DNA from 3 places in the Paenibacillus sp. J22R56 genome. Region 3 is predicted to be linked to each of the others. Evidence: riboswitches for the same ligand, from Rfam matches in the RefSeq annotation. Region 3 holds a riboswitch; each other region holds the start of a gene.

Region 1 (7,805 bases), 170 kb from region 3:
TTCATGTTCAAAATCTCATCAACTGTCATCGCTTTGCCTTTTGCTACTTTTTCCGCACCGGTCTGATCGGCAATTGGTCCGTTAAAGACATCAAATTTGCCATCCAAGATTTCTGTTTTCTTCGCTTGAACCAAATCTTGTACATCCTGCGGAACGTTTTTACCAAATGGCGCGATGTCTGTAATGCCGTCCTTCATAGAACCAAAATAACTTTCCGTCTTCCAAGTGCCATCCATGATCGCCTTCACCGTCTGTACATAATAAGGACCCCAATTCCACTTCGGATTCGAAATGTAATTGTCTGGTGCATACTTGCTCATATCCGAATCATTCCCGATACCCCATACGCCGCGTTCGGCAGCAGCTTGAATGCTGGCTGGCGAATCTTGATAAGCAGCAAGCACGTCTACACCTTTATCCAGCAAGCTTGTTGCTGCTTGACGTTCAGCCGTTGGGTCAAACCATGTATTGCTCCATACTACATCTACCTTCGCTTCTGGATTAACACTTTGTACACCTAGAGTAAATGCGTTAATCGTATAGATAACTTCTGGAATCGGATAAGCACCAACATAGCCCAGATGATTGTTTTTCGTCATTTTGCCTGCTGCCATGCCAACGAGATAAGCACTTTCATATTCCTTGCCCAGATAAGTGCCGAGATTATCCAAAGTCTTATATCCACTCGCGTGAAGGAACTTCACATCGGGATGCTTCTGTGCCACAGCATACATGGCATCCATATAACCAAAGCTAGTGCCAAAAATAATATCATTATTCTCGGCAAGTTCTTCAAATACGCGTTCAGCGTCTGCTCCTTCAGGAACATTCTCCACTGTAGTTGCGGTAATGCCAAGCTCTTTTTCCATCATCTTACGTCCTTGATCATGCTCGTAAGTCCAGCCCCCATCACCTGGTACACCTAGGTAGACGAATGCAACGCGCGGCTTTTTCGATTCTGCTGCTCCCGTTTCTGCTGAATTGGTGTTCGTTGTTTCCTTTGAGCATGCAGCAGTGAAGACAAGCAGAGCTGCCGCAACAACCATCATGAGCTTCTTCATACGAGACCCTCCCCTATTTGCCGAACCCTATCTTTCGAAAAGCTTAGAGAAAATATAGGTCATTGTTAGTTCTACGTCAATATTACTGACATTAAATATAGAGTAGTCACTAAAAAGAAGAGATTCATTTGTGCATGATGCACATTAACTGAAATTGCATGTCAGATTAACTGTCGGAAATTAAAAAAGCTGCGGCGAATGGCCTACAGCTTCATTACTCTATATTGTTTTTCTAGTCTTCCAATAGCTCGGGGGAGATTTGATGAAGGTGATGCTTCATATGCTCCAAATAATCGTTAATGAGCCATTCCAAAGTATGCTGTTCTCCACTTGTAAGCCTTATTTGTTTAGCTCTAATCAGATCCTCTGACATTGCCGTAATGACTCGTAACAGAGCACTATTTAAACTTGCCCAAAAGGTGATGATCTCATCTACAGATGCATCCGCATACCGCTGAGCTTCTACCCATTTATCTTGGTTGTACGGGGTTATGGCCAAGGGCTCTGAAGTGTACTGAGCTTGAATCATTCTTGTCAGATTATTTATAGCCGAATCACAGAGATGACCAAGAATTTGAAGGTTTGACCATTTTCCAATGGCATGTGGGGTTACCATCCTTTCTTCAGGCCATGCTTTTAGCTTATCTGGTATTGCCTTGATCAGCTTTTCAAGATGCGCAACAACATTCGTCACCAACAATCACTCCCTTTACCTTTTCTCTTATCTTAACACCCAACCAAACCTGGCATTATGGGGAGAAATCGATAAGAGCCATCAATCGTTTTGATAACGCAAAGTAAATACAAGTGCCCATTCCGTCTTCTTAATGATTCGGAAGTAAGCTCTGCTGTGGACATGTTGTTACCGCTCGAAGCCTGCACACCAAAGGCATACACAGGTTCATCGGCTGCAAACGACGTCTTCTCATTATGCTGAAGCAGTCCCTGCATAGTCAGCTTGCTATTCCAAGGAATCGTTGTTGTTGCAAGACTTGAATTTCCTTTATCATGAACAACATTCACTTTAATTAGTCTTATTTCATCATTCCCCTCGATTGGAACTGTATCAACCGACATAATAACTTCGACTTCACCACTGCTCGGATTTTCCTCTGAACTGTAAAATAGTTGACCAATTGAACCCTTCGTCGCTGCCTTCTTTCCATTCTCCCAAACGTCCAGATCCAACCATACGTTTGGCTGGCTTCCTTCATAAGACAATTTGAAAGCCACTGACATCGAACCAAGGAATGGCTTGAAAATCGCAGCATCTCCTGCAAATAAATCAACAGGGGTTAACGTTATTTTGTTTTCTTTCGCTTTAGTAGTGTCTTCAGTCACTTTGTTCTCATCAGAAGTTCCCGGTTTATTGTTAGTCACTATTTGATTACTTTCATTAGTACACCCAGATATGACGAGTAAAATGATGATCATACCCATTGTTAGCCGCATTGTTAGTAAGCTCCTTTCAAGACAATCGTTTATTAGGAAATTCTACCATATTATTTAATTACTAAATAGAATGAAATGACAATTGAATAAGTTCTAAAGGGCGTAAGATCCTGCTGGGGTCTTATACTGTGCTCATTATGCGAAACTAATAATCTCGAAGGTCCAATAAGACCCCACGAGGGTCTTACGTAGTAGTAGTTATGTGAATTTAGTGATCATAAGACCCTGCGAGGGTCTTATCGCTGCTCCGTCCAGGTGATATTCGAAAAAAAAGAGCTATACCATCGTCATTTTAATGACTAAAGGTATAGCCCTATTGGAGTTTATTACCGTTTGCTTCTTTCCGCAGCCTCAACAGTATGCTTCAACAACATCGCAATAGTCACTGGCCCTACTCCAGCAGGAACTGGAGTGATAGCAGATACATGAGGAGTGCATGCCTCAAAGTCAACATCCCCCACATTGCCTGGATTATAACCGGCATCCAGTACGACAGCACCGGGCTTAATCCAATCGCCTTGAACAAATTTAGGCTTACCTACGGCGGCGACAACAATATCAGCAGTTCGGACATGTTGTTCCAAATTGTTCGTTTTGGAATGGCATGTTGTTACTGTCGCATCTTTGTTCAACAGCATAGCTGAGACTGGTTTTCCTAAAATCGGGCTTCGGCCGATTACGACGGCATGCTTGCCAGCCACAGGCAGCTCGTAGTACGCCAGGATTTCCATAATTGCTGCTGGTGTACAGGAAGGGAATGCCGCGATGCCAAACGCATTTTGAGCAAAGCCTTGCATCGTCACTCCGTCTACATCTTTATCTATGGAAATAGCTTCAAAGGAAGCTCGCTCGTCGATGTGATGTGGGACCGGATGCTGCAAAAGTAAACCATGAACGGATTGATCATCATTTAACTGCATAATCGCTTGTATCAATTGTTCAGTAGTTGTTTCTTCAGGAAGTTCGATCCGAATAGATCGGATACCGACCCGTGAGCATGCATTACCTTTCATTCGGACATACGTTGCTGAGGCAGGATCTTCTCCAACAAGAATCGTTGCCAGACATGGGACGATATCTCTCTCATTGAGCTTGGATACACGGCCTACTAATTGGTTCTTAATATCTGTGGCAACTCGGTTTCCGTCAAGCAATAATGGACTTGATTTCATTAGCTGTCATCCTCTCCACTTGTTATAGAAAAACAGAAAGAGGCAAGGAGAAATCTCCTTACCTCTGCCCAGGCGAACGGCCATATGAAGTATGTGCTCCACCGTGGTACTCCACGTCTCGCCAGTTACACATACTGAACGTTTGATTTCATTTTGCCAGAAACTATTCCGTAGTTCAATAGCTAGCTGTAATTCTTATGTCATTTTGAATAATCGTAGATGTCGACAACTTCTCCATGCTCTATATCTTCTTTAAACAAAAATGCAATGATCTGTTTCGCCGTTTCCTCAGGTGTAGTTAGCATTCCTGATTCCATGACCTGCTTAAACAACTCTACTGTCGGGAGCATAGCTCGATCCATGCTTCTAGCTTCACTTTGCAAGCTGGTGTCAATCATACCTGGCCAGATGGACACAATCTTAACTGGAGCATTTGAGTTATTTTGTTCAAGTGCTACACATTGGGTGAAAACATCTAATCCAGCCTTAGCCGCAGAGTACAAACTCATCCCTGGATGAAGATTTTTTGCAGATGCAGAAGAGATATTAAGAACCCTCTTCTCTACGGACAGTTCCCTTGTATGTTTAATAAAAAAGGATGTTAGAAGGATTGGGGCGATCAGATTCACCTGTATATTACGTGTTATTTCACTGATATCTGCTGCATCTATTGGGGCCACTGGCGCGATCATAGAAGCGTTATTTATGAGATAAAGCCCTTCTACTTGGGACAGATCAATTTGACTGAATATCCTCTCCATTAAGGTTTCAATCGCATCCGTTTGCCCTAGATCGAACTCATAATAAGCCATATTCTCGCTGTTGCTTATTAGAGTTGTATTCCTCTCTCGAGAGACACAATGTAGAAAATGACCTGATGATTGCAGTTGATAAGCGATGGCTTCCCCAATTCCTCTAGAAGTCCCTGTTATAATGAAGTGTTTCATCGTTGCTCCTTTCATTATTGCATCAACCAAGATATGAGGAATAACAGTGCACCAAGGATTAAGACTGCATAGAAGAAATACGCAAACCAACGCAGAACCTTAGGCATACTGTTTAAATCTGTTCTTTGGGCAGGAACACCCATTATTTTCTGATAGTGATCGGTCACATCATTAAATGAAGTTACCGTAGCGGCTGTTTTTTCCTCGACAGGCTGCCCCTTCACTTTTTTATTCAAGTTTTCTAACCCCCTAGTATGAAACGATGTCATTTCGTAACATCATTTTTTAAGCCTCATCGTATACAATTTTCTATTCAATCTGTATTTAATCAGTTAGACGTACTTGAAGTTAATAAAGTTTCCATTTTATTGTAAATATTTGGTTTGAGGCATTGACCACAAAAACCCCATGTGATATATTGTGCATACACAACATACACAATTAATTGAGGAGGTACGTTATGCTGGCATTAGACATTCAAAATTTAAATAAAGCTTATCCAAATTTCCAGCTAAAAAATGTTTCGTTCCAACTGGAACAGGGTTTTATCATGGGTTTTATCGGTGCCAATGGCGCAGGTAAAACAACGACAATCAAATCGATCTTAAATATGCTTCATATCGATAGCGGAGAGGTTCTAATATTGGGCAAGAATATTGCCGAACATGAAATCGAACTAAAACAAGAAATCGGATACGCATTTGGCGATATCAATTTTTATACTCGCAGCAAAATTAAAACATTGACCGATGTGATTAAGAAGTTCTATAAGAACTGGAATGATGAAACCTACTACAACTACCTGAGAAGATTCAAATTAGATGAGAATAAAAAAATTGCTGAATTGTCGACAGGTATGAAAGTGAAGTACAACTTAGCCCTAGCCTTATCTCATGGTGCTAAGCTTCTCGTCCTTGATGAACCAACAAGTGGACTTGATCCGGTCGCAAGAGATCAATTGTTGGAGATTTTCCAAGAGCTCGTTGTTGATGGTGAGGTCAGCATTCTATTCTCTACTCACATTACGTCTGACTTGGAGAAATGCGCGGATTATATTACCTTTATCGCAAATGGCCAGATTGTAAAAAGTGCGGAGAAAAATGAATTTATTGAATCCTATCGCCTGGTAAACGGGAAAGAAAGTCAGCTGGATCAAGTGAAAGACCATTTGATTTCCTACAAGCAAAATTCCTTTGGCTTTACAGGCTTAATTCACTCCAAAGACTTTGATCCTTCTTCCGAAATGAATACCGCCCTGCCAAGTCTCGAGGAAATTATGATTTATTTCGCGAAAAAGGAGGATATGTATGTATAATTTATTGATGAAAGAGTTTAAATTAGGCGTACTTCCTATGTATATTATCATGCCTTTTTTGACAGGCGCTTTAATGTTCATTCCCGGTTGGATCTATTTTTTAGTCCTTCTGTATTTTTGCTGGATCACGATTCCAAATATGTTTGGCGGGTTTCGAACGCAGAACGATTTGATGTTTACCTCCATGCTGCCTGTTACCAAAACTGACATTGTAAAAGCCAAGGTGTCCGTTATCGTCATTCTTGAATTATTGCATATCATCATTGCAATGATCTTTGGTATAATTAGTAACCAATTATACTCCCATATAACCTACTATTTCTTTGCACCACATATGGGGTTTTGGGGATTATGTTTTGTTATGCTTGCGATCTTCAACATTATCTTTATATCCAAGTATTATAAAACAGCTTATAAATATGGTGAGGCGACATATGTGGCAGTTACAGCCGCTATGCTATTTGCCGGAGTTGCACAATGGTTAGGGATCCAGAGTCCATTTTTGCACGATGTTTTTTACGGTGATGGTCTGGACAATATGGCACTTCAGTCATCCATCCTGATTGTTGGAATAGCCATATTTGTTGCTTTCACCTTAATAGCTTATCGAATTGCGATTAAACGATTCCCGAAAGTGGAGATATAATGAATGTAGCTATTTCGAATTCGTCTGATAAACCGATCTATCAGCAGCTTTTCGAACAAATCAGTGCTCAAATTCTAAAAGGCGAGTTAGAAAGCGGCTATTGTCTCCCCCCCATTCGACAAGCCGCCCAAGAGCTCAGAGTAAGTATTATTACCGTAAAGAAAGCTTGGGAAGAACTCGAAAGATGTGGCTTAATCAATACCATCACGGGGAAAGGCTGTTTTGTAGCTGAATTCTCACCCGATGAGATATTGCAAATACGTAACGAAACGGTCTTAAAGCAGATGGTTAGTGATGCTTCCTACTACAAATCTTTTGGCCTAACGATTGATGAAGTCGTAGAGCTGTTGAAGAAGATTTATTAACTCCCTATTTCACATGCAAAGAAGAGGCCCCAAACATAAGTTTGGGGCCTCCTCCATTTCCATCTGCTATTCAATTACCATTCCGCAATACTGCCGTCTTTGTGACGCCAAACGGGGTTTCTCCAGTTATGTCCGACAGCAGCCATTTTTCTCACATACTCTTCGTTAATTTCAATCCCTAAACCTGGACCCTGAGGGATTGCAACATGACCGTCTTTATAGTCGAATACAGATGAATCAGTTATATAATCCAGTAGATCACTGGTTTCATTGTAATGAATACCGAGGCTTTGCTCTTGAATGAACGCATTATGTGCTGTCGCATCAACCTGCAGGCAGGCTGCAAGGGCAATCGGGCCTAATGGACAATGAGGTGCTAGCGCAACATCGTAAGCTTCTGCCATTGACGCTATTTTCTTACACTCGGTAATGCCGCCAGCATGTGATAAGTCAGGCTGAATAATATCGACTGCCCCATCGCTAAGAAGCTGCTTGAAATCCCAGCGCGAGAACATTCTTTCACCGGTAGCAATAGGAATCGAGGTATGCTTAGCAAGCTCCTTCAAGGCTTCGTTGTTCTCGGATAGAACTGGTTCTTCGATGAACATCGGACGGAACGGCTCCAGCTCCTTGGCAAGAATCTTGGCCATTGGCTTATGTACACGTCCGTGGAAATCGATGCCAATTCCGATCGAGGAACCGCATGCTTCCCGAACAGCTGCAATCCTAGCGACAGCTGCGTCAATTTTGTCATATGAATCAATATACTGCAGCTCTTCCGTCCCATTCATCTTGACTGCGGTAAATCCAGCTGCTACAACTTTTCTCGCTTCTTCCGCCACTTCGG
Region 2 (7,805 bases), 250 kb from region 3:
GCGAAAATGATTATTTCTGCTCTCGTGACACTTCAGTTAAGCGCAGCGGCACGGCTTCGATGAAGATGTCAGGTGATACGGGACCATGGCTTGGCTTCTATCAGGATGCTGCAGCAACAGCAGGTACAGCCTATACTTTCGATGGCTACTATAATGCAGCAGCCAATAACGGTACGACGATCGAGTTCAGACTTCGATTCCTGGATGCTTCAAACAACATCCTGCAGGATAACCTGCTGTATACACATACGGGTACAAATACTGGCTTTGCCAATGTAAATGGATCGCGTACAGCGCCTGCAAATACGGCAAAAGCTCGTGTGTATGTTTACATGAAGGATCTCAAAGGCTCCCTGTACTTCGATGACTTCTCGGTGACGGACGGAAGTGGAGGTACAGCCGATACGACAGCACCAACGGTTCCAACAGGCTTAACTTCACCGTCAAAAACCGCAACAACCGTTAACTTGTCATGGACAGCATCAACAGACAATGTAGGTGTAACTGGCTATGATATCTATCAAGGTTCGACGCTTATTGGTTCCACGACAGGAGCAACAACTTACCAAGCAACAGGTCTGACAGCTGCAACAGCTTATAGCTTTACGGTTAAAGCAAAGGATGCTGCAGGCAATACCTCTGCAGCCAGCAGCACGCTGAACGTTACAACAAATGCGGCGGCGGATACAACAGCTCCAACAGCGCCAACGGGATTGACATCACCATCAAAAACCACAACAACCGTTAACTTGTCATGGACAGCATCAACAGACAATGTAGGTGTAACTGGCTATGATATCTATCAAGGTTCGACGCTTATTGGTTCCACGACAGGAGCAACAACTTACCAAGCAACAGGCCTTACGGCTAACACAGCTTACAGCTTTACTGTCAAAGCGAAGGATGCTGCAGGTAATGTATCGGCGGCGAGCAGTGCACTGAACGTAACAACAACTGCCGCAGCTGACACAACAGCTCCAACAGCTCCAACGGGCTTAACTGCGCCATCTAAATCTACAACAACGGTTAATCTATCGTGGACAGCATCAACAGACAATGTAGGTGTAACCGGCTATGACATCTATAGAGGTACGACGCTGGCTGGATCCACAACAGGTGCAACATCCTACCAAGTAACAGGCCTAACGGCAAACACAGCGTACAGCTTTACAGTCAAAGCGAAGGACGCAGCAGGAAACGTTTCTGCAGCAAGTACTACACTTAACGTTACAACTGATGCTGCTTCGGGAGGCAGCAACCTGCTGACAAACGCCGGCTTCGAGACGGACAATGGCAGCAATCGCCCAGCCTCATGGACATACGAACAGGATTATTACGTATCCCGTAATACATCAACGTATCGTTCGGGCTCTGCGTCTATTCGAATCAACGGCGATACTGGTCCTTGGTTCGGCTGGTATCAGGATGTGAATGCAACGGCAGGCACATCTTATACCTTTGACGGGTACGTGAATATCACGTCCAACACGGGCAGCACACTGCAGTTCAAGGTACAGTTCCTTGATGCATCGGGCAATGTATTAGCTGACAATACAGTTACAACTTACAGCGGTACAACGACTTCCGGTTTTGAGAACGTGCATGGTACGTATACCGCACCGGCCAATACGGCTAAGGTCCGCGTCTATACGTATTTCAAAGACATGCGCGGTACATTCTTCTTCGACGATTATTCGTTGACGAGCAACTAAATAAGTTGATAGAAGGAAGAAGCGGTCCCATTGTGGGGCCGCTTTTTTCACATGACATATGACTTTTCGTTATTAGGCTCAGATTAGCATAGCTATAATTATTTTTTTCTCTCTACAATCTGGCTATAAATGGTAAGATGGTAATAAAGTGTTATTACAAGAGGAGAGTAAGTCTAATGGACAATACAATAGATGTAAATTTAATAGAAGTGGACATCGTTTCTTTGCAAGCAGCTATGGAAACAGGTGCGTTATCGTCGGAATCTTGCGTTCGCTGGTATTTGGACCGCATTGAGCAGTTAAATCCGGTGCTGAAAGCTGTTCTAGAAGTTAACCCGGATGCAATCGAGGTAGCAAGGGCGCTAGATGCGGAGCGGGAGGGACAGGGACCCCGTGGACCACTACATGGCATCCCGATCTTGCTTAAAGACAATATCGACACAGGTGACCGCATGCATACTAGTGCAGGTTCAGTCGCTCTTGCAGAACATTTCGCTCCGAAAGATTCGGGTGTAGCCGCACAACTAAGAGCTGCGGGAGCAGTGTTCCTTGGGAAGGCAAACATGACGGAATGGGCCAATTATATGTCATATATGATGTGGGCAGGGTATAGCTCCAGAGGCGGCCTGACACTGAATCCTTACGGTCCTGGAGAGTTGTTCGTAGGTGGCTCAAGTTCTGGCTCAGGTGCAGCAGTTGCCGCGAATTTGTGCGCCGCTTCTATCGGAACTGAGACCTCTGGTTCAATTATTAACCCATCCTCACAAAACAACATTGTTGGTATAAAGCCGACCATTGGGCTTGTCAGTCGAACAGGTATTATCCCAATTACGCAAAGTCAAGATTCAGCTGGTCCAATGACAAGGTCGGTAAGGGACGCTGCAATTTTGCTCGGAGCCATGACGGAGGTTGATCCACAGGATGCTGCCATGCAAGATAATAGGCGAATAGCATATAAGGATTATACCCCTTTCTTGGATGCAAAAGGTTTGGAAGGTGCGCGAATTGGCGTTCCGCGTCACTATTTTCAAGGACTGGACAAAGCTAGGGCCGAGATAATAGAGCAGGCGATCGTTTTGTTCAAGGAACAAGGTGCTATCGTGATCGACCCGGTAACATTGCCTTGCGAAAGTGCAAAATGGGACTGGGATGTCATGCAATACGAGTTCAAAAAAGGGTTAAATGATTATTTGGCTAACGCTGGACCCGGCGCATCTGTACGGACCTTAGATGAACTCATCGCCTATAATGAAGCAAATAGCGATATCGCGTTGAAATATGGTCAAGGCACACTGATTTTCTCGAATAGGACAAGTGGTACATTGTCTGAACCGGAGTACTTCGAGAGTTTGCGACTTAACCACGAGTTTTCAAGGGAACAAGGCATTGACCATGCGATACGGGAATATCAGCTGGATGCACTGTTGTTTCTGGGCAATGAGGATGGGCTCGATTTGTCTGCACGCGCAGGGTATCCTGCCATTACCGTGCCAGGCGGATACGCGGAAACAGGCATCATAGCCGCAGGTGGATACACAACCAAAGGACCTCAAGGTATCACATTCGTTGGAACTGCCTACAGTGAGCCTGTTCTTTTCCGATTAGCCTATGCCTACGAACAAGCGAGTAAATACCGTTACGCACCGGCTGATCCGATAACTAATTGATTGATTTTTCTGGAAGTACTTAGTATGATGTGAAGTAATTTAAAACTTATATGTGACTGGCGAACATGGGGATCCATGAGGAAGCATATAAGCTACGGCCGTACGCCTGGGCAGAGGTAAGGGGATTATCCCCTTACCTCTTTATGTTTACCCGAGAGGAGCAAGCGAAGTGAAAACAGCACAAACCGAATTATTTGATAAACCATATCCCGGCAGGACGCTTATTGCAGGGATGACTCCTTCTGGAACGCATTATGTACAGGTGTATTGGATTATGGGCAGAAGCGTGAACAGTCGTAACCGTGTCTTCGAACGAGAAGGAAACAGCGTCAAGAACCAAGCATTTGATCCTGCACAAATGGAAGATCCATCACTCATTATTTATTACCCTATTCGTCATTGGGAGAACATGCATATTGTCTCGAATGGTGATCAAACGGATACGATCTATGAGGGGCTTCATCATAATCGAACCTTCGAACAATCATTACTGCTCAGAGAGTTTGAGCCGGATGCCCCTCATTTTACTCCAAGAATTTCGGCGGTGATTAACACAGAACTTAAACAGTACGCTTTGTCGATACTAAAAACACAGGATAACGACCCAACCGTTTGCTTACGACAAAGTTATTCATACAGTAATTTCAAAAGAGGTATTGGTCACTGCATTCACACCTACAACGGCGAGCAGGATGGTGTGTTAAAACCATTCGAAGGGGAACCTTTCGAGGTGCCATTATTCGATTTTATTAATGAGATAGCAGACTACTACTGGGAACGTATTAATAAGGAAAATAAAATCTCGTTGTTGGTGAAGTTTATTGATGTATCGAATCACGATATTCAATTCGAGTTTCGAAATAAGCTTTCATAAGTAGGAGATAACGGATGAAGAAAAAGGAAATTAGAGATTTAATCTATATAAGCAAAAACCAGCGTGAGGCGAATTGTTTTTATTCTTATGGGATTGAATTCTATGAATTTATGAATGGGGTAACGAATAGACCGGAGAATCTTATTTTACTAAAGCATGATTTTCATAACGAAAACTGGAATCAGCATTCCAGATTTGATTATGTAACAAAGGAAGAAATTAATGAACTGATCGAAGATAACGTTTATCGCTATGGAGATTTTGTTTGGGTGGACTTCTCGAAAGAAGAGGATTTAGATAAATTAAGCAGCAATGCCATTGCGGAGTTATTGTTTTTCAGTCACCTTGCCAGGCCGCTTACTCGGATACCCAAAATAAGATTTGCCTATCATGCACATGATGATGGCTGGTTTAACAAGCTTTATGTGACCGATTTACAAGATTACGAGATTCTATTAGCCAATGTGATTCCTTCGAAACTCCGCAAGTTAACGGGAAGAAAAATGAAAGATATCCCTCAGGATGTTGCATCAGCACTATTGGAAAACACAAATGATGGTTTATTCATTGATTTATCAAGACTAATAAAGAGTAGAGCTGAGTTGAAAATACCTATAACAACGATCGGCCATTTCACAGATATGGACGAAGTATATAACTTTAAGGAAGAGGTTAGGGAGTACAAGCTCTGGTTAGTCTACTCACAGAAATTATGGAAGCTAATAAAGGAAGAATAAGTTGAACTTTTTTCAATCCATTACGTCTAATGTTCATAAAGGAATTTATGGAAAGTATTGGATTGTAAGGAAAGGTGACTAATGAGATGAGAATGTATACAGATCCTAGAGGCGAAGCCTACGAGCAGATCATTGATTTGGCAATACGTAATTCGGAATGTTTTGTACTGGGGGAAAAGATGCCTGTTGATATGGCCGAGTGTAGGTACATAAAGGTATTAGAAGCGTTGGAGCCGTATCTGATGAAAACAATCGTTATCCAAAACGGAAATATGGATGAAGTTATACGAATAAAAAATAGTTATAACAGTCATGCCTTTTATTCTGCGGGAACTTATTATATCTATAGATGCTGTGAAGGAAGCGGGAACCTGCTCAAGCAATTAGCAAACCGTCTTTCGGATTGGATTTATCCTAACCTGCCGGAAGACTTGTGTTTCTTGAAAGATGGCGGGGGAGATTACCTCTATTCGGTTGTGCATGAAGATATGTATGGTTTAGATGTAACGGAGCAAGAAGCAATTGATTTGATGAATCGAATAACAGGGCTCTTTTTGAAAATAGAGGCTCACAAGGATCTAAATCGACTGCTGGATGATGCCATTAAGCATCAGACTGATAAGCTGTATATCAGTGGATATAGACTAACAGAGCTGCCTGAGAGAATCCGGGAGCTTACAGAGCTTCGTGAACTGGAGATTTTTGAACAGGATCTTTATCGTCTACCTGAAGAATTGTTCGAGTTAAACAAACTTGAACGTTTGAAAATCCTGACTGCTGATTTGGAGAGTATTCCCGCTTCTATAGCCAGGCTGAAGAACCTGAGACAGCTTTCCATCCAATGTGCAAGCTCGGATCGGCCGACTCCCGGCTATCAGGCGAAGCCTAAGGAAGAGATCGGCATAAACCACATTCCACCGGAGATTGGTCAGCTGGAACAACTGGAACAGCTTACGATTCAATACACGTCGATCCATGAGCTGCCGCTTGAACTAGCGAAGCTGGAGAACCTGCAAGTCTTGGACATTGGAATGAGCTTGATCAAGAAGAAGCCAGATTTCCTAAAGGGAATGAAGCAGCTAAGTTACATGAATGTGTCACAGGATTTATTTGGAGATCTGATAGAATCAGAATGAAGGTAATTACGCTATAATTTTCTTTAACACTGGAGGGGAGTTCTTGAATAAGATACTATACGTCTTTATTATTATTACATTTCTATTACTACTGGCTTGTTTAAAAGAAGAAGATAATAGTAACAGTGGTGGTATCATCTTCAACTCCGAAGGTGGTCAATGGAAAGCCACAATTCTAAACGATGAAATTAAGCGCGATGGGAAAAGGTATTTTAATATCACTTACCAGTATATAGGTGACTTGAAAGACCTTGATGAAGTGAAGAGAATCACATTTGCACAAGGAACAGAATTGGGAACACAAGTCATAAGCGTATATGACCCTTCCTACAAAGAAAAATTAATGACCGCTGGCAGCTACCAGGAAGAGCACGAAGAACAATACGGGATTATTATTGATCAAATTCAAAAGAGAGAAACGAAAGATTTTACTATAGAATATGGTTTGATGGAAGCAGAGAAGGGTTATACAACGTTAACTACCATTAAAAAAAAAGGAATCATGATCATTATTAAATGGGAGACTCAAGGGGAAGAGTACGAAGATCGGATAGGATAAAGTAATGTAGTTACAATGTCTCAAAAGAGGTGTGAATGATTGCTAAGAGATAAAATGATTTATTGGATAGGTGGCTCCGCTTGTGCGGGAAAAAGTACATTAGCCAGGATGTTTGCAGAGAAGCATGGGTTGGAGCTTTATTCTTGTGATGAACATTTTGATAGACACTTGAAGGATGTCTCAATGAATGAGCATCCAGCCATGCACAAAGTGTCTACGATGAACCCTAATGAAGCTTTTTATACAAGGGAAGTCCAAGAGCAGCTAAGAGTATATAAACAATCTTTTGTAGAAGACTTTTCATTTGTTATCAAGGATCTTGCGAAGAGAACAGACACATCCGTTGTTGTTGAAGGCAATCAAATAATACCTTCTCTTCTAGCACCCTATTTAAAAGAACATCATAAAGCTATATGGATCATTCCAACTGAGGACTTCCAAAGAGAGCAATATTCCAGAAGGGGATGGATACAAGGGGTATTACAAAGCACTGAGAACCCTACTGTGGCTTTTAACAACTGGATGTCTCGGGATGCCTTGTTTGCTGAATTTGTAGAAAAAGAAGCATCTGATTTAAACTTAAATGTATTAAAAGTGGATGGCAGTAAAACGTTACAGGAAAACTTTGAATATGTTGAGAATTACTTTCGTACATAATGTACTCTCATGAAAACCGCGCTGCTGCGCGGCTTTTTTATTCCATGATCTAACTTGAGGCGATGTAAATCTAGCATGAAAAAGTGACTGATTTTTGCGGTATTTTGAACCTCCTGGTTATGCTATAGTTGTCGCAATCAAGCTGAAATCTACAGAGGACGTGATATTTTTGATAGCAACAATCAATTTAGAAGGCATTTGGGAGTTCCAACTGGATGGAGAGAAACAGGGCTTCCAAAAGCCGTTGAACGATACAATCGCATTGCCTGGCACAACTTCGTATGCAAGGAAAGGTAAGCGCAACCAAGCCGCACATGAAGGCTCTCTTACGGATGAATATGAATTCGAAGGATGGGCTTGGTTTTCTCGTACTGTCAATATTCCTGAAGAGCTCGCAAGCGCAAATGTGATGTTGTACCTAGAGCGGACGCGTGTTACAACGGTATGGATCGATGGGGTAGAG
Region 3 (7,805 bases):
ATGGATGCTGATGAATGCGTCTGCACCGGCGGATTCGCTTATTGTGACCCTATCGGCAAGCTTGGGCTTTTCCTCATTCTTCGTTCTTGTCATGAGGACGCGCGCTCCGCGGCTGCGAAGCTCATCCTCTAGGTAGAAGGAAGTGCTCAAATTAAGCTTTTTCTCAATCGTTTCATATGTAGTTCCTATCATTCCGGGATCGTCTCCACCGTGACCGGGGTCGATTACGATTACTCTCCCCTTAAGGAACTTCGATTTTCCCGACGAAACCGCCGCCGTTTGTGTTTCGCCCTTCGCGATATAACGATCCGATACCCAGCCGAGTAGCTTATCCTGGGTTTGGACCCGAACCCATCCTGCCTGGTTGTCTATTATCGTAACAGCCTCACCCTTTGTTAGATATCCCAGAATTTCATGGTCTAATCCGGCGCCTGCCCTGACCCGAAGCCTATCGGCCAGCACAGTCCCCCGGGCGGCTGCAGAGCTCTTCTGCACGCTGTCATCTTGAACTGTCACCGATGCTGTAACGACATTGCCATCGACTTTCTTCATATAATGTCCTGCCGCCCAACCGGAGACGCGTTCCGACTTGATGCGCAGCCAGCCATACTCTTCAGCTGAAACGGTGACAATCTCGCCATTCTTCAAACCACCTACGATCAACGATTCACGCGACGGCTCGCTGCGGACATTCAATGAGTCGGTATATACCTTGGCCGTATAACTACCGCTTGCTTCCGCCCGGTTTGGTATATAACCGGAAATACTAATTAACCCACAGATCAAAATTGTCAGGTATACAATCTTTTTCATATAAGTCTCCTTTAATATTCTTAGGATGCGTAGGTCTACTATTATACCTGAAATTACTAGATTCGTTGCGCCACCAAAGAACTAGATTTTCTAAAGAGGATTATTGATCAATTGATATACATAAAGCAGGCTATTTGCACCACGCTATGCGTAAAACGGTAATCATAGTGAACATAGTCATTAGGATATAAAATATTCAATTCTAGCAGTGCTCGTTGAGAAAGAATTGGCTGTTTAGGCCCATTCCACAGAGTTCAATAAGTCCGATAGAATAGGTTTAAATTGAGGAACAAAGGAGAAGATTACGTTTTGAATAAGAGAACCACACGCAGCAGCAAACATTCCAAAGGCAGCTTGGCATCCTTAAAACTAACAAATCTCATCATCTATATGGCGATAGTCATCATTCTTGTTGGCATTTTCGGAGTATTGTATGGCAAATATACGAATAAAGTTGATTCTACGCTTCCGCTAGCTGCCGGGGATGCTGAGCAAGCCAATGGGCAGAACAGAATTGGCGAGCCATCTGAATCGGATTCCCTTAATAATGGGAATGGCGGAAACGAGCCATTGACAGATGATCCCATCCCCGCCGGAACCGTTGAAAGTGAAGAGGAACAAGAGCCTGCAGAGGATTACGATGATGTGACAGAAGAACCTGCTCCTCCTGCATCCAATACACAGGTCAGAGAAAGCGATAAGCCGACGGAGACGCCCAAGCCTGCACAGACAGAAAAAACTATGCAAGAAAATAAGAATTATGGCAATAAATCAATTAAAGCCCCTGCTAAAACGGTGAAGCTTCCAACCACCTATGTAGTCCAACAAGGCGATACACTAAGCTTGATATCCGAGAAGTTCTATCAATCTAAGGAGCATTATGCGCTTCTTGCAGAGCATAACCATATCTTGTTTATTAATGATATGAAAGCCGGAGATACGCTTAAGATCCCGGCTTTGTCATCAACAACCAGCTCGAAAGATGGCGGCCAGCAAGGAACCAAAGACTATTCGAAAATACATTTGCCCGTTACCTATCTGATCCAGGCAGGTGATACGCTGTCAGGGGTTTCCAGAATGTTCTACAAATCGGCAGAATATGTGGATTATATCGCGAAAGAAAACAAGCTTGATAAAAATGTAGGCTTGAAAGCAGGCACCAACCTCATCATTCCTTCCCTGATAAACTATAAGCCTGATGAAGAAAATGGGGCAGTAGAATCTTTACCCGATTACGAGACATCCGATCATACCGTAAAGAGTGGCGAGACACTCTACAGCATCTCCAAAATCTATTTCGGCTCAGACAAATATGTGATGGTCATCGCGAAGTACAATCATATTGTAAATATTGATGATGTGAAAGCCGGTACGGTGCTAAAAATTCCAAAGGCTTAGGTCATCGAAACCTGATAGACAAAGGCTCCGCCATAGCGGAGTCTCTGATGAGCAACATCCTATCAACGTTAGTTCAAGAAAAGCACTACGGCAGCTCATACATTATGAGCTGCCGCTTTCTCAATTAAAGGGCACATTTCTTGAATAAATGTTATGCATGAACGAATGCGACATCTTCGGCACTAATTATATCGATTCGAGCGGCAAGAAAGTTCTGAGCGAAATGAAGTTCGTATTTTTGATCGATGACATGGATGCACCTGAAATTCAAACGCTCAAGCGTTCTTAGATGAGTCACGTCAACGCGAATTGATCGATACATATGGAGCGGATTGGCTAGATATTGAGTTAAATGAAGTACGTGACGATCTCATCGGTTATTTGTCGATGTTGATAAGAAAGAAGGCCGTATTCTCGTTGTCGATCCGACTTTGAGGAAGAAGGCGCCTCATTTTTACGCCGCGAACTGGTACTAAAGTGGTGGATAAATAATGTCTGCAAATGTGCAGGCATTTTTCAGTATTTCAAGAAGTCAGGTACCTCAGATAAAACCACGCGCTTCGGGCATTTGGCATGATTCATTACGCTAATTGGGAGCTTTAGTTCAATTCTATATGTCAAAATAAATTTCTGTAAGGTGAAAGAAGGAGGTAGATGATAGAAGTGTTGATTTTGACGGTATATCTGGATTCCCTGTCCAGGATAGACCAGAGGTTGATTCTTTACAATACAAGAGACTCTGTTACTTGTTGGCAAACCATTCAAATGGGAAGCTTTTATCCCTTTGAAGAACCACATGTATCACAGAACTTTTATAAAGCAGAGCTTGGTTGGGAATGCAAAAACTTAGGACAAGAACTTCTATACAGAGGCGGTGGCCTATAAATATCCGAGTTATTAAGCTATTAACTATTTCTCGTCCATGGCTGCCGTCGTATTCGGACCATCCTGTCTATTAGTGTGTATTGAAATCCACTCATACAATGGAAAGTGCGTTTTTCAATTCTATTAAAAGTGCTTATCTGCTAGTAATACCGCACAAACAAATCTATCAATTTTATATATACTATATTATTCCCCAATATAGGAGATGATATAGTGAAAATTAAAACATCAGCTAAGAGAGTAGTAAAGACCAGCGCGATGAAGAAAAAATTGAACACTCAGTTACAAAAGCAAGTTCGGGTGAAAAACACCACTTCGGGTACTGTTAGAAGCACAGGTGTTCTCAAAAAAAATCCGAGTACAACATTTGCCCATACCGAAGTCATGAATCGGAGATCTTCACCGATAACCGCAACCGTTATGGTCTTTAATTGGGATACCAATTCCCCAGTAAGAATTGGTAACAACACCGTTACCATACCAGCCAATTCCCTTAGATTTTTCAATACAAATCTCGCTGATGTCAACGATCACTATGAAGTAGTTGTCATCCTTTCAGCTACTTCAAATGTTATTGTTAACCATTTCGGAGTAGCTGGGGACGTGCCGCAAGATGGTAACATCGTTCTGGATCGTGACCTTATTTCAATTACGTTATAACAAGTTATAAAAATGCGCCTATAATTAGGCGCTTTTTTATTGCACAGTATTATCTAATTGTCTTTTTAAATGCCTATAAATGTTTATATATAAGATCTAAGCTAAGATACATTTAATTCATTTTGAACGGAGGTTGGAAGCTGGACAACCGCGCAATTGGCCGAAGACTACCGGGCAGTACGGCAATCGACGATCACACTGCTGCGCGGGTTTATGACACCCTTCCCGCCCCGTTCATAGACTGATATGAAGAGAGGATAAGACGGGTTGAAAAAACAGCAGCGATTGGTTGCTGACTGGAGCTTTGTCTAAAATGAATAGCAAATAATAATCTCAAACAAGAAAAGTCATTCAGCCTTTGTTGAAGTAAAGGGATAACGAAATTAACATCTTTACTTCAGTGAATATTCTAACTATAATTACAGTAAACATTTGGTATGTGTGACTGGCGTAAACGTGGAGACACACGAGGGAGCACATATTGTCATATGCCGTACGCCTGGGCAGAGGTAAGGGAGAGGTATCCCTTACCTCTGTGTGTTTTAGGAGGTAAGCATGATATTCCAGAGAGAATGCGCTCGATCTGATTTTTAAAAAGTCGAAATAGATGGTGCTGGATTACCAATCAGATTCATTCAGGGAGGAAATAACATGCTATACGAGTTGCGAATCTATACGATTTACGAAGGTCGAATGGATGCCATTCAAGACAGATTTAAGGAGCATACGTTTAGAATTTTCACTAGACTGGGAATGAAGGTCGTGAATTTCTGGATAGATGCAACAGGCCAAAATAAACTATATTATGTGATGGAATTTAAGGATATGGCGCAGCGTCAAAGGCTATGGGAGCAGTTTAAGAAAGACATCGAATGGATTCAAGTAAAACGCAACTCGGAAGAAAACGGAGGGCTTATAGTCGAAAAAATTGATGAATATTTTATGAATCAAGCTGAATTTTTCAGATTGGGAAATTGAACCGAGGGACGGAGAACGTTAGTTCAGACATCACAATGCAGGAGGTTTCGGATGAAGAAGGAATGGATAGATGCAGCAAAGCTATTGGCTAATAACCCCAACCTATCAACCAAATGTCCGGATTGTGGAAGTTACGTACTTGAAGTTGTTGACGTTGATTCCCCTTTAAATGCAGTAGACTTTGAAAGATATATGACTTGTCCTCATTGTAAAGCTCAAGCTGCTTTGAAAATGAGAGAGCTTATGGAGAACGAACTCGGTCCTCCGCGCTTTATTCGTGTTGAACAATACCGACTAGAATTCTTGCCAGCTTTCCTATGGAGGGAGAAAAGTTCACGCTTGATTATATGTGAGATAAACCCTTAAAACCGAGGGACGAGGAACGATACTTCAATAAAACAGCAGCAGTCTAGGACTTTATTTTCTCGTCCATGGCTGCTGCTGTTTCGTTTTTTTTTGGGTCAGTCTAATACTTTATTTTCACTGAACATCGATGCCATCCTGTGATTTGGTTGACCGGGTCGTAGACACACTTAAAAGCTAATACCTTTGAACTAGAAAAATGACAGCCGATCACAAGATCAGCTGTCATTTTTTTTGAAGGGTGAATCATTATCGGATGACAATTATCTCGGCAAGACCGCGTAAATCGCGGTTTTTTTATGTTAATGGGATAATTTTTCTGTTAAATCACGAAATACAACTTTGTACTCAATTATTGACTAGTTAACAATCATCAAACAAAACTGAACTATGCTAGTACTGAATCAATTAAACAGAAAGAGGAGAGAGTGAAGTTGAGAAAAAAATTGCTAATATCCACAATTATTGCTCTAACTATGATGTTTAGTCTGGCTTACGGTGCCTGGGCTGCATCTAATCCGCAGCTTAACGACAGCTCGAAACAAGTGAAACAGGATAATCACGGACAGTCCAAGAAAATAACTCCACTTGGATTTTCGTCTAACACAAGAGCGTCGGATACCTTTTCGTTTAAGACATCTTCAACGATAGACGTATTGAACATGACAAGCGGTAGTGTTCCTTCTTATATTTCTATAAGTGATGGAAAGAATAAACTGGATTTGTCTAAAGCTAAAATGAATGTACTAAAGGGCACAGATGGAATAGCCTACGCGATAACTAATTTACCAGCCGTTAACAAAGCTAAATCGTACAGGCTGGAAATTAATAATTCTAAAATTTCATTAAAAAAAGATGACTTTAAACCGGCCAATTCCTCCAACACGGATCTCCGAATGCTGAATAACGCTATTCACCTATCAAGCATCGACAACGCCAGAAGCACGATTTATATGATACCTCAATATGATGTGGAACAATTGCTTGCCGAAATTGACTCAACCGACCATTCGATTCAGCAATACTCGGTGACAGATCGTGCGGGTATCGAAAAGAGGTTATCTGATCAGATCAAAAATGAGGATAGACTAAATGTAGTTGCTGAAGATGGAACATCGAAGCAGTTTACAATCGAGCTATCCACATTAAAAGCCAACCTCCAGCAATATACAGCAGGTGAAACTCAAGATGTAATATTAGAATACTCAATCCATAGAACCACCCCGGAAAGAAAATATTTATACGGGACGTTAACCTTTCATTTGCCGGATGGAATAAGAGCTTCCTCAACGGATACGTTCGATCTAATTGGCCGTGGCTTCGTGCAATTAAATGATGCGGCTATCGCGGCCGCAAAAGACTATAACCATTCGGGAAGAAACTGGGCTAGAGATATTAATTCGAATGAAGATTTTCGAACCAAAGTGGAAATAACGGACGGTGGAAAGACGGTTTCCATAAAGAATACGGATTTTAGCGCCTACAATGGCGTTGACGTTACGCTTGTTTTGAAGAACAAGAAAATGCCAAGTCATGGCGGAACCTTCAGCGCAACCTTTAGTGGCAAGGCTTATTCAGGGACACCTCGCGAAGCGGATTTTACGGAAACAGGGAAGGCAAGTTTCAATGTTACTTCTAATGTAACAAATTTAGTTAGAAAAGCTGTTGATGTGTCCTATAGCACCCCAACAACTGTTGTACTGGAAGCTGACTCATGGAATAAACAAGCGGTGGTTTATGCAAGTTTAGACAAAGGTTTAACTTGGGTGCGAACAGGAGCAGTATTCAAATCTCAACAAGCGGTGCTTTCGAACCTATTACCGGAAACAAACTACTATTTTAAGCTGGTAACAGCCGATGGAAGCTCCAACATGGTAAGCTATTATACAGGCAATTATGACGTAACGGACTTTGGCGCGGTTGCTGACGCAAAAGTATCGGACAGCGCAGGCGGCATTATAAAATATACCGGATCAGACAATGCTGCTGCTATTAATGCAGCCATTGTTGCAGCAAGCAAAAATGGCGGCGGAACGGTTTACTTCAAAGGAGACTCCAATTTTGCCTCTAACAGCATCCATTTAAGAAGCAACGTATATTTATATTTTGACAAAAACGCTCAACTTATCGCTTTAGACCATATCGACGCAAGAGAAGCCACTTTAAATTATCCTTTTGCATTGGGGCAGGATGACGGTCATGGCTATTGGGAGGACGCTCTTTTGTGGGGGGTTCGCGTAGAGAATATCAAAATCATCGGCAATTCAGCCAAAATATACGGAAATATGAATTTATACACGGGCTATAGTGAACCTTATGTTTCTGGCAACGGAACAAAAACCATTTCGCTCAAACTATCGAAAAATATCGTGATTGGCGGAACGGATGAAGATCATGTTTTAACTATCGAGCAAGGCGGCTGGTTTTCTATACTGACAACAGGCTGTGATTACATTAGAGTTCAAAACCTATTACTGCCTGACTCTACATCCGGTCGTCAAAGAGACACCTTTAACTTTATGGAAAATAACAACGCATCCGCTTATAACATTACAACATTGAAATCCAGTAACGACGTAGCCAAATTAGGAAGCGACTTTTCACTAGGATTTATTAGGCATGTCTCCAACAACGATATCGAAAAAGTTGTTGCCGGTGACATCGCAGGCGGAAACGTGTTCCAATTAGGCTCCGAAACCGTTGGAGAT

Evidence for each region. A riboswitch is a leader RNA that binds a small molecule or an ion and turns the genes downstream of it on or off. The one in region 3 is predicted to bind ZMP and ZTP.
Region 1: linked by a shared signal. The riboswitch ahead of AC0YNT_RS16190 (bifunctional 5,10-methylenetetrahydrofolate dehydrogenase/5,10-methenyltetrahydrofolate cyclohydrolase) and the one ahead of AC0YNT_RS17060 (NIPSNAP family protein) in region 3 are both predicted to bind ZMP and ZTP.
Region 2: linked by a shared signal. The riboswitch ahead of AC0YNT_RS15870 (IMP cyclohydrolase) and the one ahead of AC0YNT_RS17060 (NIPSNAP family protein) in region 3 are both predicted to bind ZMP and ZTP.

What each region holds. Positions count from the first base shown of each region.
Region 1 covers NZ_JBWDNV010000006.1:248,539-256,343, forward strand. Annotated here, with positions in the region: gene AC0YNT_RS16175 (BMP family ABC transporter substrate-binding protein) at 1-1,061, opposite strand, end outside; gene AC0YNT_RS16180 (DinB family protein) at 1,294-1,755, opposite strand; gene AC0YNT_RS16185 (hypothetical protein) at 1,788-2,513, opposite strand; gene AC0YNT_RS16190 (bifunctional 5,10-methylenetetrahydrofolate dehydrogenase/5,10-methenyltetrahydrofolate cyclohydrolase) at 2,840-3,685, opposite strand; ZMP/ZTP riboswitch at 3,745-3,824, opposite strand; gene AC0YNT_RS16195 ((S)-benzoin forming benzil reductase) at 3,886-4,647, opposite strand; gene AC0YNT_RS16200 (hypothetical protein) at 4,647-4,868, opposite strand; gene AC0YNT_RS16205 (ABC transporter ATP-binding protein) at 5,093-5,947, shown strand; gene AC0YNT_RS16210 (ABC-2 transporter permease) at 5,940-6,593, shown strand; gene AC0YNT_RS16215 (GntR family transcriptional regulator) at 6,593-6,958, shown strand; gene dgoD (galactonate dehydratase) at 7,033-7,805, opposite strand, start outside.
Region 2 covers NZ_JBWDNV010000006.1:172,431-180,235, reverse strand. Annotated here, with positions in the region: partial or broken gene AC0YNT_RS15880 (fibronectin type III domain-containing protein) at 393-1,253, shown strand; gene AC0YNT_RS15875 (amidase family protein) at 1,889-3,379, shown strand; ZMP/ZTP riboswitch at 3,422-3,498, shown strand; gene AC0YNT_RS15870 (IMP cyclohydrolase) at 3,549-4,253, shown strand; gene AC0YNT_RS15865 (peptide ABC transporter permease) at 4,268-4,990, shown strand; gene AC0YNT_RS15860 (leucine-rich repeat domain-containing protein) at 5,077-6,126, shown strand; gene AC0YNT_RS15855 (hypothetical protein) at 6,170-6,685, shown strand; gene AC0YNT_RS15850 (hypothetical protein) at 6,725-7,342, shown strand; gene AC0YNT_RS15845 (glycoside hydrolase family 2 TIM barrel-domain containing protein) at 7,512-7,805, shown strand, end outside.
Region 3 covers NZ_JBWDNV010000006.1:419,567-427,371, reverse strand. Annotated here, with positions in the region: gene AC0YNT_RS17080 (N-acetylmuramoyl-L-alanine amidase) at 1-813, opposite strand, end outside; gene AC0YNT_RS17075 (LysM peptidoglycan-binding domain-containing protein) at 1,123-2,211, shown strand; gene AC0YNT_RS17070 (hypothetical protein) at 3,310-3,756, shown strand; partial or broken gene AC0YNT_RS17065 (DinB family protein) at 3,892-3,966, shown strand; ZMP/ZTP riboswitch at 4,188-4,268, shown strand; gene AC0YNT_RS17060 (NIPSNAP family protein) at 4,408-4,734, shown strand; gene AC0YNT_RS17055 (hypothetical protein) at 4,786-5,100, shown strand; gene AC0YNT_RS17050 (hypothetical protein) at 5,532-7,805, shown strand, end outside.